4 regions of the Pseudomonas sp. GGS8 genome follow, and region 1 is predicted to be linked to each of the others. Evidence: predicted binding sites of a transcription regulator. Region 1 holds the regulator's gene; each other region holds the start of a gene.
The links. The regulator FliA, encoded in region 1, starts transcription of late flagellar genes. The targets are predictions, from matches to a motif close to CTAAAGTTTNNNNNNNNNNNGCCGNTAA.
Positions count from the first base shown of each region.

Region 1 (4,214 bases):
GTTGAGCCTGGCTATCAGTCATGAGTTGCCGGTGGCTTACCTGACCGATGGTCCGCGGATCCCGGATGATTTGCATCTGCCGCGTCGTCATCAACTGGTCAGCCGCGCCGTTAGCGTGCAAATGCAGGAAGAACCCAGCGAAGAAGCCATGGCTGACATGTTCGCTGATATTTACCACAGCCCGACCAAGCAGGTTGGCTGAGGTATTAATGAACATTTTTTGTACCTACATCGATGGTCTGCCATGCATTGTTCCGATGGTGAACGCGCAGCCAGTAATGTGGCCTCCGTCTAAGTAAGACAAGGTAAAGAAATAACATGGGCAGCATGCATCCCGTACAGGTGATCGCGGTGACCGGCGGCAAAGGTGGCGTCGGGAAGACTAACGTGTCAGTGAACTTGTCCCTGGCTCTAGCTGAGCTCGGCCGGCGCGTCATGCTGCTGGATGCCGATCTGGGGCTGGCGAACGTCGACGTTCTGTTGGGACTGACACCCAAACGCACGCTGGCCGACGTGATCGAAGGTCGCTGTGAGCTGCGTGACGTGTTATTGCAAGGGCCTGGCGGTATCCGCATCGTCCCGGCCGCCTCCGGCACCCAGAGCATGGTTCATCTGAGCCCGGCCCAGCATGCCGGCCTGATTCAGGCGTTCAGCGACATCGGCGACAACCTCGACGTATTGGTGATCGACACCGCTGCGGGCATTGGTGACTCAGTAGTCAGCTTCGTGCGCGCCGCGCAGGAAGTCTTGCTGGTGGTGTGTGACGAGCCGACCTCGATCACCGACGCCTACGCGCTGATCAAATTGCTTAACCGCGACTACGGCATGAACCGATTCCGCGTCCTGGCCAACATGGCGCAGAGCCCGCAGGAAGGCCGCAACCTGTTCGCCAAATTGACCAAGGTCACGGATCGCTTCCTTGACGTCGCCTTACAGTACGTCGGCGCAGTGCCTTACGACGAAAGCGTGCGCAAGGCGGTACAGAAGCAACGCGCGGTGTATGAAGCTTTCCCACGCTCCAAGTGCGCCCTGGCGTTCAAGGCCATTGCGCAGAAAGTCGATACCTGGCCGCTGCCGGCCAACCCGCGTGGGCACCTGGAGTTTTTCGTCGAGCGCCTCGTGCAACAAACGGCAGGACCCGTGTTATGACAGCCAGCGGTTACAACCTCTACAAGCAGTCGGCACGTGACGCGCAGTACGAGCTGATCGAGCGTTACGCGCCACTGGTCAAACGCATTGCCTACCACTTGCTGGCGCGTCTGCCGGCCAGTGTCCAGGTCGAAGACCTGATTCAGGCCGGGATGATCGGCCTGCTAGAAGTATCAACCAAATATGACGCCAGCAAAGGCGCGAGTTTCGAGACGTACGCGGGTATTCGAATCCGCGGCGCGATGCTCGATGAAGTGCGCAAGGGGGACTGGGCGCCACGTTCGGTCCACCGCAATACCCGCATGGTCAGCGACGCGATTCGCTCGATTGAAGCTAAAACCGGCCGTGACGCTAAAGATCACGAAGTTGCGGCCGAACTCCAATTGAGTCTCGACGATTATTACGGGATTTTGAACGACACCCTGGGCAGCCGGTTATTCAGCTTCGACGATCTGTTGCAGGACGGCGAACACGAAGGGCTGCATGAGGATGGCGCGAGTGCTCATCTCGAGCCGTCACGCGATCTGGAAGATGAACGCTTCCAGGCGGCGCTGGCGGACGCGATTGCCAATTTGCCGGAGCGTGAGCGACTGGTGTTGGCGCTGTACTACGACGAAGAGTTGAATCTCAAGGAAATCGGTGAGGTCCTGGGGGTCAGTGAATCTCGGGTCAGCCAGTTACACAGCCAGTGCGCGGCCCGTTTGCGGGGGCGTTTGGGGGAGTGGCGAGCGCGCTGAAGGCAGTGTGGGGACACTGCGAATGGAGCTGGTGTGGTGTTGAACCGTACCGGTCTCGATCTGTTGTGCTCCAGACAGTCATTGAGTGCTTTGCCGGATTGATTGAAATGGCGCGCCCAGGTGCTGGGCGCGTTTAAGACTGCTTGGAGGTCGAATTGGACAAGAACATGAAAATCCTCATCGTTGATGACTTCTCAACGATGCGGCGGATCATAAAAAACCTGTTGCGTGACCTTGGGTTCACCAACACCGCCGAGGCCGATGACGGATTGACCGGGTTGCCGATGCTGCAAAGCGGTAACTTCGATTTTCTGGTGACCGACTGGAACATGCCCGGGATGACCGGCATCGACCTGCTTCGTGCGGTGCGCGCCGATGAAAGGCTCAAGCATCTGCCGGTGCTGATGGTGACCGCTGAAGCCAAGCGCGAGCAGATCATCGAAGCGGCCCAGGCCGGTGTTAACGGCTATGTGGTCAAACCCTTCACGGCCCAGGCGTTGAAAGAAAAAATCGAGAAGATTTTCGAACGCATCGGTTGAGAAACTGCGCCACGGGGGAGCTATGGAGCATATCGAATCTTCAAAGGGCGATTTTGAGTCGACCCTGAAAAAACACGCGGTCGAACTGGTCGAAAGCCTTGAAAAGGGCAGGTTCGGCGACGCTGTGCAACTGATCCATGAGCTCAACCAGACCCGTGACCGTGGCCTGTATCAGGAAGTGGGCAAGCTCACCCGCGAGCTGCATAGCGCGATCGTCAATTTCCAGATTGACCCGCACATGCCGCAAGCCGAGGAAGTGTCTCAGATCACGGATGCCACCGAGCGCCTGTCCTATGTGGTCAAGCTGACCGAGGCCGCGGCCAACCGCACCATGGACCTGGTGGAGAACGCCACGCCGCTGATCAACAGCCTGAGCGACGAAGCTCAGGCGCTGAGCACGGATTGGGGACGGTTCATGCGCCGCGAAGTCGGGGCTGAAGAGTTCCGCGAGTTGGCCCGGCGGGTCGACGGTTTCCTGACACGCAGCAGTGAAGACAACCGCGTCGTGTCGAGCAACCTCAACGACATTCTGCTGGCCCAGGATTACCAGGACCTCACCGGTCAGGTGATCAAGCGTGTGACCCAACTGGTCACCGAAGTTGAAAGCAACCTGCTCAAGCTCGTACTCATGGCCAGTCAGGTAGACCGCTTTGCGGGTATCGAACATGACCGTGAAGCGATGCTGGCTGAAAAAGATCCACAAAAACATCTCTCTCAGGGTGAAGGTCCGCAGATTCATGCCGATAAAAGAGAAGACGTTGTGTCCGGTCAGGACGATGTGGACGATTTGTTATCCAGCCTAGGATTTTAGAGTTTTAGCATTTTAGGTTTTTTAGGTTTTTAGACCTCAGGAGCACCCCCTTAATGAGCTTCGGCGCCGATGAAGAGATCCTTCAGGATTTCCTGGTTGAGGCCGGCGAGATTCTAGAGCAACTGTCCGAGCAGCTGGTCGAGCTGGAAAGCCGACCCGATGATGCGGACTTGCTCAATGCAATTTTTCGCGGTTTTCACACTGTAAAAGGGGGCGCCGGCTTCCTCCAGCTCAACGAGCTGGTGGAGTGCTGTCACATCGCCGAGAACGTGTTCGACATCCTGCGCAAGGGTGAGCGTCGCGTCGACTCGGAACTGATGGACGTGGTTCTCGAAGCGCTGGACGCGGTGAACAGCATGTTCAGCGAAGTCCGTGAACGCAGCCCGATCACGGCTGCCACGCCTGAATTACTCGCGGCGCTGGCCCGTCTGGCCGAGCCGCAAATGGAAGCCGCACCGGCGCCGGTCGCTGAAGTGGTTGAAGCACCGGTCGCTGAAAGCGAATCGGGCGACATTACCGATAACGAATTCGAACAACTGCTGGACTCGCTGAACGCCGTCAAGGCCCAGGCCGAGGCGCCCATAGCGGCTGCTCAGCCTGCTTCGCTGCCTGCCGCCGATGCGGCCGCCAGTGACGAAATCACCGATGCCGAGTTCGAGTCGTTGCTCGATCAACTGCACGGCAAAGGCCAGTTCGCCGCCGATGCCGTGGCCGCAGCGCCCGCTGCACCGGCTGCCCCTAAAGCGGCAGGCGACAGCTCCGACATCACCGATGACGAGTTCGAAGCACTGCTCGACCAGTTGCACGGCAAAGGCAACTTTGCGGTCGATGCGCTTGAGTCGGCAATCGCTTCGGCCCCAGCCCCGGCTGCGCCAACCGCCGCTGTGGCCGGTAGCGATCTGATCTCCGATCACGAATTCGAATCGCTGCTCGACGAATTGCACGGCAAGGGCAAGTTCACTGAAGTGGGCACGGCTT
Region 1 covers NZ_JALJWF010000001.1:3,653,857-3,658,070, forward strand. Annotated here, with positions in the region: gene flhF (flagellar biosynthesis protein FlhF) at 1-202, shown strand, start outside; gene fleN (flagellar synthesis regulator FleN) at 319-1,149, shown strand; gene fliA (RNA polymerase sigma factor FliA) at 1,146-1,886, shown strand; gene J3D54_RS16520 (chemotaxis response regulator CheY) at 2,054-2,425, shown strand; gene J3D54_RS16525 (protein phosphatase CheZ) at 2,448-3,236, shown strand; gene J3D54_RS16530 (chemotaxis protein CheA) at 3,290-4,214, shown strand, end outside.

Region 2 (4,214 bases), 2.6 Mb from region 1:
CCCACAAGGACAACGCAAACCCTGTGGGAGCGGGCTTGCCCGCGATTGGCCGCGTAGCGGCCACCGGTATCTGGTCAGGTTCTGAAGCGGCGAACCAACCCATCCAGCTCATTCGACAATCCCGCCAGGCTCTGAGAGTCCAGCCGCGCCGAGTTCGCCAGTTCCGCCACCAACTGCGCATCGCCATGAATCTGGCTGATATGCCGGTTGATGTCTTCCGCCACCTGATGCTGTTCTTCAGCCGCCGTGGCGATCTGCGTGTTCATGTCGCGAATCACATCCACCGACTCACGGATCTGCCCAAAGCTGCTGCGTGCTTCACCGATGCGGGTCACCGATTGCTGAGACACCTCCAGGCTCGCATGCATCTGCTGCGTCACCTGGCTGGTGCGCTTGGCCAAGTTGCCCAGCAGGCCGTCGATTTCCGCCGTGGAATCGGCAGTTCGTTTGGCCAGGGCGCGAACTTCATCCGCTACCACCGCAAAGCCACGACCCTGTTCACCGGCCCGGGCTGCTTCGATGGCGGCGTTCAGCGCCAGCAGGTTGGTCTGTTCGGCGATAGAGCGAATGGTCCCGAGGATCGACTGAATGTCGTTGCTATCGCGCTCAAGCTGTTGCATCGATTGCGCCGATTGTTCGATTTCCTGGCTCAAGCGATCGACACTGCTCACCGCGGCATCAATCTGCTGCTGACCTTCACGCGCCTGGCGCTGACCGCTGTCGGCCGACTCGGCGGCCTGGCTGCAAGAGCGCGCGACTTCGTTGGCGGTGGCGACCATTTCGTGGAACGCCGTGGACACCATGTCCACCGCTTCACGCTGACGCCCGGCGGCTTCGGCCATGTCGCTGGACACCTGGGTCGAGCTCTTGGAGGTGGCGAGGATCCTGGTCGCGGCGCCGCCGATGTTTTGAATCAGATTGCGGATCGCCGCCAGAAACTGGTTGAACCAGTTGGCCAGTTGCGCGGTTTCGTCGTTGCCACGGATGTGCAGGTTCTTGGTCAGGTCGCCTTCACCCTGGGCGATGCCTTCCAGGCCGCTGGCCACGCTGCGGATCGGCCGCACGATCAGGCTGGCGAAACTGGCGCCGACGATGGCGAAGAACACCGCCAGTACTGCCGCGATGATCGCGATCAGCCAGGTCAGTTGAGTGGCCGCACTCATCACGTCGGTCTGCTTGATCAGGCCGATAAAGGTCCAGCCCAGTTGCTCCGACGGCCAGACGTTGGCCATGTAGCGCTCGCCATTGAGCTCAACCTCTACCAGCCCTTTGCCGGCCTTGCCGAGTTGCGCGTAGCCGTCACCGAGGCTGCTCAGGGCTTTGAAGTTGTGTTCCGGTTGCTTCGGATCGACCAGCACCGTGCCGGTGTTTTCCACCAGCATCAGGTAGCCGGTTTCGCCGAGTTTGATCTGTTTGACGATTTCGGTGAGCTGCTTGAGCGTTACGTCGATGCTGACCACGCCGCCATTGCTGCCGAGTTTGTTATCGATGGTGCGCACGGTGCTGACGTAGGTCGCGTCATCCTGAGCCCAATAATAGGCCTCGGTGCGAAACGGCTTGCCTGGCTTGGCCTGGGCCGCCTTGTACCACGGGCGCTGGCGCGGGTCGTAATTGCTCAGCTTCGCATCGTCCGGCCAGGACACGTAACCGCCCGCCGCCGTCCCGAGAATCGCATAAGCGTAGGCTGGGTGAGTGTTGCCCAGGTCCTGGAGAAGGGCGAAGACCTTCTTGTCCATCTCGCCTTGGGGAATGCTCTCGGCGTTGGCGCTCATGTAGGTTTTGAGGCTGTCGTCGGAGTTCTTGATCAGCGGTTGGGTCGCCAGGTAGTCAACGTTCTGGCTGATGCCATCAAAGAACAGTTGCATGGCATTGCTGACCTGACGAATCTCGCGGCCACTGCCGTCGACAAAATTGTCCTTGGCATCGCTGCGCAAGTTCAGCACAACGAGGGTGGCGACCAGCACCACGGGCAAGCAGGCGATGATTGCAAACGCCCAGGTCAACTTCTGTTTGATGTTCATCCGCGCTCCAGTTTTTCTTGTAGGCCCACGCAGTACTGATGACTCGCGGATTATTGGCAGCCGAAACGTTTGATATGCCCCGATCCTTGAGCGCGCCTTCTTGATGGTTGTCGAGGCGATTGTCAGACAATTCCTTTTCTCTCTAATGGCTTCGGCTGAGGCGCGGGGAAATTGAGGTCTTTTGAGAAAAATCCTGCGAACGCCAGGGATCGAGGTTAGATTCTGTCGCAAATACCTTGGCACTCCGTCGTCAACAAGTGGTTCTCGCTCAGCTATGATCGGGGCGGTCGATGAGTTTTGCCTGATTAATCCGGCACATTGTGTGCTTCTTGATGTTCATGGGAACGTTCATAGGTCGGCAACCCCTCCCGCGAATGAGAGGATTGCCGTATAACGAATGACTTTCGCGTGTTTGGTAATAAAGGACCCACAATAAAAGCTGATGAAGACTCCAAAACGCATTGAACCCCTGATCGAGGACGGTCTGGTCGACGAGGTGCTGCGCCCACTCATGAGTGGTAAAGAAGCAGCTGTTTATGTGGTGCGCTGCGGCAACGAGCTGCGTTGTGCCAAGGTCTACAAGGAGGCGAACAAACGCAGTTTTCGTCAGGCGGCCGAGTATCAGGAAGGCCGCAAGGTGCGCAACAGCCGGCAGGCTCGCGCGATGGCCAAGGGCTCCAAGTTTGGCCGCAAGGAAACCGAAGACGCCTGGCAGAACGCTGAAGTGGCGGCGCTGTTCCGTCTGGCCAGCGCGGGCGTGCGGGTGCCCAAGCCGTATGACTTCCTCGAAGGCGTGCTGCTGATGGAGCTGGTAGCCGACGAGTACGGCGATGCCGCGCCGCGCCTGAACGATGTGGTGCTGGAGCCGGACCAGGCACGCGAATATCACGCGTATCTGATCTCGCAAATCGTGCTGATGTTGTGTACCGGTCTGGTGCACGGTGACCTGTCCGAGTTCAACGTGCTGCTGACACCGACCGGCCCGGTCATCATCGACCTGCCGCAAGCAGTGGATGCGGCGGGCAACAACCACGCGTTCAGCATGCTGGAACGGGACGTGGGCAACATGGCGTCGTACTTCGGTCGCTTTGCACCGGAGTTGAAACGCACCAAGTACGCCAAGGAAATGTGGGCGTTGTACGAAGCCGGCACCTTGCACCCGGCCAGTGTGTTGACTGGCGAGTTCGACGAGCCGGAAGAGCTGGCGGACGTGGGCGGGATCATGCGCGAGATCGAGGCGGCCCGTCTCGACGAAGAGCGTCGCCAGGCAGTTCGGGCGGCAGACGATGCGCCACCGGGCAAAACCGAAGAACCGCCTCCACCGTGGATGCAGTGACCGGTTGACCCAAAACCCGGCTTTGGCCGGGTTTTTTGTCGATGTTTTTTTCGGGACCACGTTGTCTGCATCGCGGGCAAGCCCGCTCCCACAGGTTTTGTGTCGCCCCCTGATTCCATGATCGACACCTGACCTGTGGGAGCGTGGCTTGCCCGCGATGGGGTCAGACCAGACAATCCACAACGGCCACACTCCCCACATTCAAGGATTGATTGTGAACACGCCATTCACCCGCAATGCCCAACTGATCATCGCCGCCCGGCTGATTTCGGACTTCGGCGCTTTCCTCAACATGGTCGCCCTGGCTACCTACGTCTACCTGCTCAGCAATAGCGCCATGAGTGTCGGTATCTTCCTCGCCAGCCGTGTCACCGGGGGGATCCTGGCCAGCCTGATCGGCACCCGGTTCTATCGCCGCTGGGCCGGGCGCCTGCCGCTGATTGCCTTCGATCTGCTGCGCGCCGGTTTGCTGGGTCTGCTGTTGATGCTGCCAGTGGCCCAGCAAGCGCTGCTGTTACCGCTGATCGCGTTCGGCCTGGGGTTGGGTAATTCGATGTTTGCCATCGGCCTCAACAGCCAATTGCCGCACCTGATCGAAGAGGCGCAATTACTCAAGACCAACGCCTGGATAACCTCGGCGTCGTCTGCGGCGATGGTCAGCGGGAGTCTGGTGTCGGGGCTGTTGGTGGCGGGGTTTGGCTTTGAAACAGTATTTGCGCTGAACGTGGTCACGTACCTGCTGGCGGCGCTGCTGATTGTGCCACTGCGGTTTTGCGGACCGGCCCCCAGCGGTGATGAACCTCTTCACAAACAGGGCGAATGGCAGGCCCTGCGCCAGGGTTTGCGCACGGCGCCGG
Region 2 covers NZ_JALJWF010000001.1:1,093,827-1,098,040, reverse strand. Annotated here, with positions in the region: gene J3D54_RS04880 (methyl-accepting chemotaxis protein) at 75-2,021, opposite strand; gene J3D54_RS04875 (PA4780 family RIO1-like protein kinase) at 2,464-3,357, shown strand; gene J3D54_RS04870 (MFS transporter) at 3,572-4,214, shown strand, end outside.
Region 2: the regulator FliA is predicted to act here: its motif matches at 2,170-2,197, upstream of J3D54_RS04880 (methyl-accepting chemotaxis protein).

Region 3 (4,214 bases), 1.8 Mb from region 1:
GGGCGGGGTAGTCCGCCACCACCACGTCAGTGCCATCCTTTTGCAGACCAATCACCTGATAGGCATCGCTCATGCCGTCCATTTCCATCCCCGGCGAGCCCATCGGCATGCCGGGGGCGGCAACCCCCAGCAGATCGTCACGCTTGTTCAAGGCCAGCACTTGATCGGCCGGCACATGGCCTTCGACGAATTTGCCGTTGATCAAGGCGGTGTGGCACGACGCCAGGCGAGGCGGCACGCCGTGTTGTTGCTTGAACTGGCTCATGTCGGCTTCAACGTGGTCTTCGACCTTGAAACCGTTGGCCTCCAGATGGCTGACCCATTTTTTGCAGCAGCCGCAATTGGCGTCGCGGTGAACTTCGATCGGGATCAGATCGGCGGCCTGGGCCAGGGAGGAGATGAAGAGGGCGCTCAGGGCGGCCAGACGCAGGTGGGTTCGCATGGGAGTTTCGTCTCGGGTTGCGGCCAAAAAGATACATTTTGACTCTTTTATCCGACTGGGCATTGCGCGAGTGTTTCGAAGTTATACAAGATCATCGCAGATCAATGCTGTCAGCTGTATGAGCGCGCAATGACAAAATTGTCAGGTTTGCCCCCTGAGCGTCGAAAATCGGCCTTCAGGGGGCACAGTCAACGAACCTTGAACCGCCCCATGATCGCGCTCACCCGGTTGTTGGCCTCCAGCAATTGCCGGGTGTTGAGTTCGCTGGCCTGGCCGCTTTGCACCAGTTGGTCGACCATGTGGCGGATCTGCACCATGCTGCGATTGATCTCTTCGGTCAAGGCGCTTTGCTGCTCGGCAGCGGTGGCGATCTGGGTGCTCAGGCTATTAATGTGGCTGACGGAACCGGCCATTTCATCCAGGCCGGCGTTGACCCGGGCCGTGGCATCGGCGGCTGACTGGCAGCTGGCCTGGGTGTTTTCCATGGCACTGACCGAGGAACTCACGCCTTGGGTCAGGCGAGACAGCATTTCGTTGATTTCCGAAGTGCTCGCCTGTGTGCGGGCGGCGAGGGCGCGGACTTCATCGGCGACCACCGCGAACCCACGACCTTGCTCCCCGGCTCGGGCCGCTTCGATGGCCGCGTTGAGCGCGAGCAAGTTGGTTTGCCCGGCAATGTCGCCAATCACCCCGAGAATCTCGGTGATGCGTTGGGCATCCTGTTGCATGCTTTCAACTTTATGGGTGGCACTCGCCACTTCGTCAATCAACGCCACCACACTGCTGGACGCTTCGCCGACGACCACGCGGGAGCGATCCGCGTGTTCGTTGGCGCGTTGGGTGAAGGCGGCGGTTTCGGCGGCGTTTTGCGCAACGCTATCGGCGGTCGAACTCATCTCGGTGATGGCGGTGACGGTCTGATCGGTTTCCGAGGCGTGACGCACCAGAATCTGGCTGGTATGCGCGGAAGTCCGTTGCAGGTTCTCCAGGCTCGACGCCATCGCGCCGGTGGCCTGGGTGACTTCGCCGATCATGTTCTGCAAGTAGGCAATGAAGGCGTTGACCGAATGGCCGATGGCGCCCAGTTCGTCTTCGACACGGATGGTGATGCGTCGGGTCAGGTCGGCATCACCCGTGGACAAAGCGTCGATGTTGGCTTTCAGGGCTTTCATGCGCTGGATCAGTTGGCGGATGGCGTACACCTGCAGCAACACCAGCAGGATCACCATCGGAATCTGCAACAGGCTCAACGTGTTCAGCACATCGTCACGCTGGGCGGTGATCAGCCGGGTCGGCAGGGCGGTGGCGAGGAACCACGGCGTGCCTTCGATCGGACGCATGAAGAAGGTGCTGGCTTCGCCGTTGTTATCGAACTCGACCCGTTGCAGGGGTTGGTCACGCTGCGTCAGGCCAGCCTTGATCTGAGCGGCAAACGGCGAGCTGGCAGCCAGCTCGCTAATGTTTTTCAACACGATCGGCCCGCTGATCCGCGAGCTGTTGCTGATGATCTTGCCGTCGCCCTCGACAATCAGCATCTCGGCACCCAGGTCTCTTTCCTTGCGCGCCACCAGGTCGTTGAAGAAGCCCAGGGTCACGTCGATGGTCGAGACGCCGTATGCCGCGCCGTTTTTCTGAATGGCCATGGCGCAGTTGGTGCGCGGTTCGGCACTGGCGTCATCTTTATAGGCGGCGGCCCAGGCGCATTGGCCACGCGGGGTCTGCATGCCGCCCTTGTACCAGGTCTGGTCGTAATAATTGGGCGCGGCGTCGCTGTTCCAGAACGTGTTGACCGCCAGTTTGCCCGAGGCATCGCGGTGCCAGAAGGTGCTGAACTTGTTGCGCCCGGCTTCGCGCTGACCGGGCAACGGCCAGATCCCGCCACCAAAGACTTTCAATTCACCGTACTGATCGACCAGGCCTGGCAGCACCGTGTCGATGGTGGCGCTGTCGAGCAGGGGAATGGTCTGGGTAATGCTGCGCTGCTGGGCTTGTACCTTGTTCAGCTCACCCTGGATTTGCTCGGCCACTTCGGCGATGCGATTGAGGGCGACCTGTTCTTCGGTGTGACGCAGCTTCGGCGCGACCAACTGGCTGATGCCAGCCACAGTCAACACGGATAGCAGCAGGATGAACAGGACCAGAAACAGCGTGTAGCGAGCCTGAATGGTACGGAATGCGGGCATGGGACCGGTCCTTGTGCAGCGTTTTTATTATTGGTTAGGGGGTGAAAATCGGTGGCGTTAAAGGGCTATCGGCGCGCGAAGGCTGAGCTTTAGGTACGATCGTGCAGGATTTTGCCGGGGTGACGGGGGGTGTAAGGCGGGAAGTGTCGAACTTGATAAAAACGAACTAACCAACGCGTACATAAAGTTGTTTTTAGTTGCCTGAACCTCTATCGAAAAGATGAGGGCGGCCAATGAAACAAGGTGCTTTTTTGATATGTGTCGTAAATGTACAAGAATTGTAAAAAACAGAAATATTTGTTGGTGGCACTAGTGCGTGCGTCGATACTCGCCCGCACTAACTCGGTTAAACAAGGAACTTATTATGGTCGCCTCACAAGGACGTCTGCGTGTTCTGGATGATGGGCATCCAGCCATGCAGTCGGGAGCCCGGTCATGACAATCGGTTACACAGGTAGCTGGACGAGCAAGGCAGGATTGCTGGTCAGGGACGCGGGCAGCAGCAAGCCTGCCACCCATAGCGCCAGGGTCAAGCAGATGCTGGCAATGGTGGGAAACAATCCAAATGCGCTGAACACGGCGAAAATGGATGAACAGAAACTGCACCGGAACATCAAGGGCTTCGACCCGGAAAATGTCTCCGCCAAACAACTGGGTAATCTCAGTGCGTTCTTGAGAAGCAAAGGCCTGATTTCCGATATTACTTCGATGACCTTGCTCAATGCCGGCGACAAGTTCGACCGGTTTGGCGTACAGAAAGACCCGGATGCGAAATTCAATGCACTGGAGTATTTCGCCACACAACTGGACGCCATCCAGAACAACAGCATCAAGGGTGACAAGTACGCCGCTGGCTTGATTCCGGAATACAAGACGGCGATCTACGTATTGCAGAACCTGCAAACTTACGGCAAGGGCAACGGGACAACGGTCCCCAATGACAAGGGCGTCAAAGCCAGGGCCTGATGTTTGGCAGCGTAGGCCCGCTCGAACTGTCGAGCGGGCCAGGCAACGGCTACCGGTCGAGCAACTTCATGACCTCTTCTGGGTAGCGCAAGCCAGCGGTGGCATTGGCCGGGAATATCGCTTCCAGGGCCTGCAACTCTTCGCGACTCAGCTTCACCTCCAGCGCGGCCACATTTTCTTCCAGGTATTTACGCTGTTTGGTGCCCGGAATCGGGATCAGGTATTCCCCTTGAGCCAAGACCCAGGCTAACGCCAGTTGGCCGGCCGTCACGCCCTTGTCGGCGGCCAACGTTTGTACCTGCTGCACCAGCAACAGGTTTTTGGCGAAGTTTTCCCCTTGGAAACGCGGGCTGAAGCGACGGTAGTCGTCGGCGGCGAAGTCATCCGGGCTATTCAGTGCCCCGGTCAAAAAGCCCCGACCCAGCGGGCTGTAAGGTACAAAGGCCACGCCCAGGCGCCGGCACGCGGCGAGGCAACCGTTCTCTTCCTGATCGCGGCTCCACAGCGAATATTCGCTTTGCAGGGCGCTGATCGGATGAACCTTGTGCGCTCGCTCCAGTGTGGCCACCGAGGCTTCACTCAATCCCAGGTAACGCACTTTGCCGGCCTTCACCAGTTCGGCC
Region 3 covers NZ_JALJWF010000001.1:5,503,578-5,507,791, reverse strand. Annotated here, with positions in the region: gene J3D54_RS24565 (DUF411 domain-containing protein) at 1-442, opposite strand, end outside; gene J3D54_RS24560 (methyl-accepting chemotaxis protein) at 631-2,625, opposite strand; gene J3D54_RS24555 (hypothetical protein) at 3,061-3,591, shown strand; gene J3D54_RS24550 (aldo/keto reductase) at 3,641-4,214, opposite strand, start outside.
Region 3: the regulator FliA is predicted to act here: its motif matches at 2,691-2,718, upstream of J3D54_RS24560 (methyl-accepting chemotaxis protein).

Region 4 (4,214 bases), 3.3 Mb from region 1:
GCATCGGCAGCGGTGTGTTTCTCATCAGGGCTTGCTGGGTGACTTCGGCCACCGCGGCGAATTGCAAGGCCTGATCTGCCGGCATGGTGCGGTTCAGCGCATACGCCATCGGCAAGGTGCCCACCAGAATCAGCATGATCAGGCCCATGCCTTTCTGACCGTCGTTGGAGCCGTGGGCGAACGACACGCCGGTGCAGGTCAGAATCAACATGCCGCGAATCCACCACGGTGGCGGGGTATCACCCTTCGGTGCCTTGTACAGTGCGCGATTTTTGACGAAGACACGCAACGCCAGCAGCAACAACGCGGCAAACGCGAAGCCGATCAGCGGTGACAGCAGCAACGCGTAACCGACCTTGGTCGCCTGGGCCCAGTCCACGCCACTGGTGCCGTCGCGGCCGTGCATCAAGGCATTGGCCACGCCGACGCCGATGATCGAACCGATCAGGGTGTGCGACGAAGAGGCCGGCAAGCCCAGCCACCAGGTGCCGAGGTTCCACAGGATGGCGGCGATCAACAGGGCGAAGATCATCGCGAAACCGGCAGAGGATCCGACCTGCAGAATCAGCTCCACCGGCAGCAGGGCAATGATGCCGAACGCCACCGCGCCGCTGGACAGCAACACCCCCAGAAAGTTGAAGAACCCGGACCAGGCCACGGCGAAATTCGGCGGCAAGGAGTGGGTGTAAATCACCGTTGCCACGGCGTTGGCGGTGTCGTGAAAACCGTTGACGAATTCAAAACCCAAGGCAATCAGTAGCGCGACGCCCAACAGCAGAAACGGCGTCCAGGTGGTGACCACCGTGCCGAGCTCGCTCATGTCGTGCATCAGGCTGTAGGCGGTAAACAGCAGCCCGCTGCCCAGCACGGCAAAGAACATCACGAAGGTGAGGAGGCCGGGTTTTTTATCGAACTGCGGCCTGGCGCTGCTGGCGGGCGCCTGGGAGGCGGCGGTGAAGGAAGGCGTAGCCATGCCGGATAATCCTGAGCGGAGAAGGAGTATCGGCCATGATCGTTGCTAAATATTACAGTGAGACTGCGCTGGGTCAGTGTTTGGTTTTTTTGTTGCCTGTCGATCTGGGATCACGCCGATATTGGGCGTTCACAATACCTGTGGCGAGGGGGCTTGCCCCCGTTGGGCTGCGCAGCGGCCCCTATCCGGTTTATTCATTCAAACCGCATTCTCTGGTTTTACGACTGCTTCGCAGCCGAACGGGGCGATGCGGCGTTCCGACAAGCCCCCTCGCCACAGGATTGGGATAAGGCCCTGGTTCTTTGCTTAATAATCGCGTCGCTTGCGAAACGCCCAGCGCCCGGCAATCAGGGTAAACGTCGCAACCAGCGCCACCAGAATCCAGAACCCCTCCGGATCCCCGGCCAGCGGCACCCCGCCGACGTTCATGCCGAAGAAACCGGCAATGATGTTGATCGGCAGCGCCAGCACCGTGACCACGGTCAGGGTGAACAGCGTGCGGTTGCTCTGTTCGTTGAGGTTGGCGGCGATTTCTTCCTGCAGCAGCTTGATCCGTTCACCCAGCGCGGTGAGGTCGTTGATGATCAGCGCAAACTCCTCGGTGGATTTGCGCAGCTCCTTGACGTCCTCCTTCTGCAACCATTGCGGCGGACGATTGAGCAGGCGCAGCAACGAGCCCGGCTCCAGCGCCAGCAACCGTTGCAGGCGCACCAGCACCCGGCGGTTGGCGCCCAGTTCGGCGCGGTTGGTGGACAGGCGCGACGACAGCAACTCATCTTCGATCTGGTCGACACTGAGGCTGGTCTTGCGCACGATCTGCGTCAGCACTTCGCCCTGATCACGCAGCAAATGCACCAGCAGTTCCAGCGGCGAGCGAAAGCATTCACCGGCCTTCACCGAAGAGCGCAGCTTGTCCACCGAGTGCAGCGGTTGCAGGCGCGCGCTGATGATCAGCCGACTGCGGGCGCAGACCCACAGCGTCGAGACATCCGAGGAAACCATGCTGCTGAGGTTGAACACCACGTCGTTGACCACCGCCAGCAACGCCGAATCGACATGCTCGATGCGCGTCGAACGGGACCCTTCATGCAAGGCTTCGAAAAACTCGTCGGGTAATTCCAGGTGGCTTTTCATCCAGCGCTCGCACGCGGCATGGGCCAGGTTCAGGTGCAGCCAGAGAAACTCATCACTGTCGTGCGGTTGTTGCAGGCAGTGCAACGCCTTGGCCGAATCGATCTCTCGACCGCGCTCGCCGGGGCGAAAACTGAAACCGTAAAGCAGGCCGAACAAGTCGGAATCGCGATGGCGTTGGTCAATGCTGTGGTTCATGAAGTCTCGCTGCGAGGAGGCGCCTGTCGCGGGTTTCACAGGTTCACTTGAGCCTCATCATTGCAAGCGCTCATGACGGTTTTGTGACGGTGAGGTGTACGCAAACGATTGCGATACCGATGGTCGGATTCTCCTCAAGAACCGCTCTGGCAGGCCGATCACGGTTGGGTTAAGTTTGCGCGCCTTCGGCCAAGGGCCAATGTGGGAGACAGGGATGTCCGGATACTTTTCACGCCTTCATCCGCGTGCCTCATTCCTGTTTTGAGTACTTCCCGATGTCTTTACAAAAGTCCCTTCGAGCACAAATTCTCGCCCTGTTGAGCGGCAGCCTGTTGGCGATGTTGCTGATCGCTTTGGCCAGCTTTCACTTTCTGTCCAACGGTGTTCAGAGCTACGCGAATCTGATTGAAGGCCCGTTGCGCACCTCGCAATTGATCGATGAAGCCAACCTGCAATTCAAGGTGCAGGTTCAGGAGTGGAAAAACGTCCTGCTGCGCGGCAAGCAGCCAGCGGACCTGGACAAATACTGGAAGCAATTCGAGGACGGCCAGCGCAACGTGCAGGGCATCCTGAGCGAGCTGGCCGGGCAGAAAGGCATCGAGCCGCAACTCAAGACTCGCATCGAACGTTTGCGTGAAGAGCATCGTCTCCTGGGGGCGGCCTATCTGAAGGGGCGTGATGCCTACGTGGCGGCGGGTGCCGACCCCGCGGCCGGCGACAACGCGGTCAAGGGCATGGACCGTGCCGCCAGCGAACAGATGAATGAGCTGGTCAGCGAATTGCGCAAACAGGGCACCGAGCAATCGAAGCTGATCAGCGCCAGCGCCGATCGCACCGTGTTGCTGGGGATCGTGGTGATGCTGCTGTCGGGTCTACTGATTGGCCTGTTGAGTCTGTGGCTGGTCAATCGCAACCTGGTGGAGCCGATCCGCAAACTGATTGACTACGTGGCGCAACTCAGTCAGGGCCGGTTCGCCGAACGTGTGGCCAGCACCCGTCAGGACGAGTTGGGTAACCTGGCCAGGGCCGCCAACACCTTGCGCGATTTCCTCGCCGAAACCTTCAGTCGTTTGCAGCGCAGCGCGTCGGACCTGGACAGTGCCAGCGGTGAACTGAACTCGATTGCCGGCCTTATGGCCAGCGGCACCAACGAGCAGTTCAATCGCACCGATCAGGTGGCCACGGCGATGAACGAAATGTCCGCCACCGCGCAAGAAGTCGCGCGCCACGCCGCCGATGCGGCACGTGCGGCTGACGAAGCCGATCAGTCCGCCCAGCAGGGCGAGAAGGTCATGCAGGGCACCATCCACACCATCACCCAAATGCGCGGCGAAATCGCCAACACCGCGACGGTCATCCGTCGTCTGGAAGAAGACAGCGGGCGCATCGGCAAAGTGCTGGAAGTGATTCGCGGCATCGCCGAACAAACCAACCTGCTGGCGCTCAACGCGGCAATCGAAGCGGCCCGTGCCGGTGAAGCCGGGCGTGGTTTTGCGGTGGTCGCCGATGAAGTACGCAGCCTGGCCCAGCGCACGGCAGCGTCGATCATCGAGATCAACCAGATCATTCAAACCGTGCAAACCGGTGCGGTAGACGCGGCACAAGCCATCGAAAGCGGCCAGTCGCGTAGTGAGCAAAGCGTCGAGCAAGTCACCCAGGCTGGCGCCATGCTCGAGCGGATCACCCATGCCGTGGAAGCCATTCGCGACATGAACCGCCAGATCGCCACCGCCGCCGAAGAGCAGACCTCGGTGGCCGAAGACATCTCGCGCAACCTCACCGAAATCACCAGCATCGCCAGCACCAACCTGGACAACGTGCAGCGCACCGAAGCGGCCAGCCACAACCTGCACGGGTTGTCGGGGCAGTTGAATGAAGTGACAGCCCGGTTGAGCGCCTAGTGAAATGGACT
Region 4 covers NZ_JALJWF010000001.1:325,737-329,950, reverse strand. Annotated here, with positions in the region: gene J3D54_RS01510 (inorganic phosphate transporter) at 1-973, opposite strand, end outside; gene J3D54_RS01505 (transporter) at 1,280-2,302, opposite strand; gene J3D54_RS01500 (methyl-accepting chemotaxis protein) at 2,578-4,203, shown strand.
Region 4: the regulator FliA is predicted to act here: its motif matches at 2,436-2,463, upstream of J3D54_RS01500 (methyl-accepting chemotaxis protein).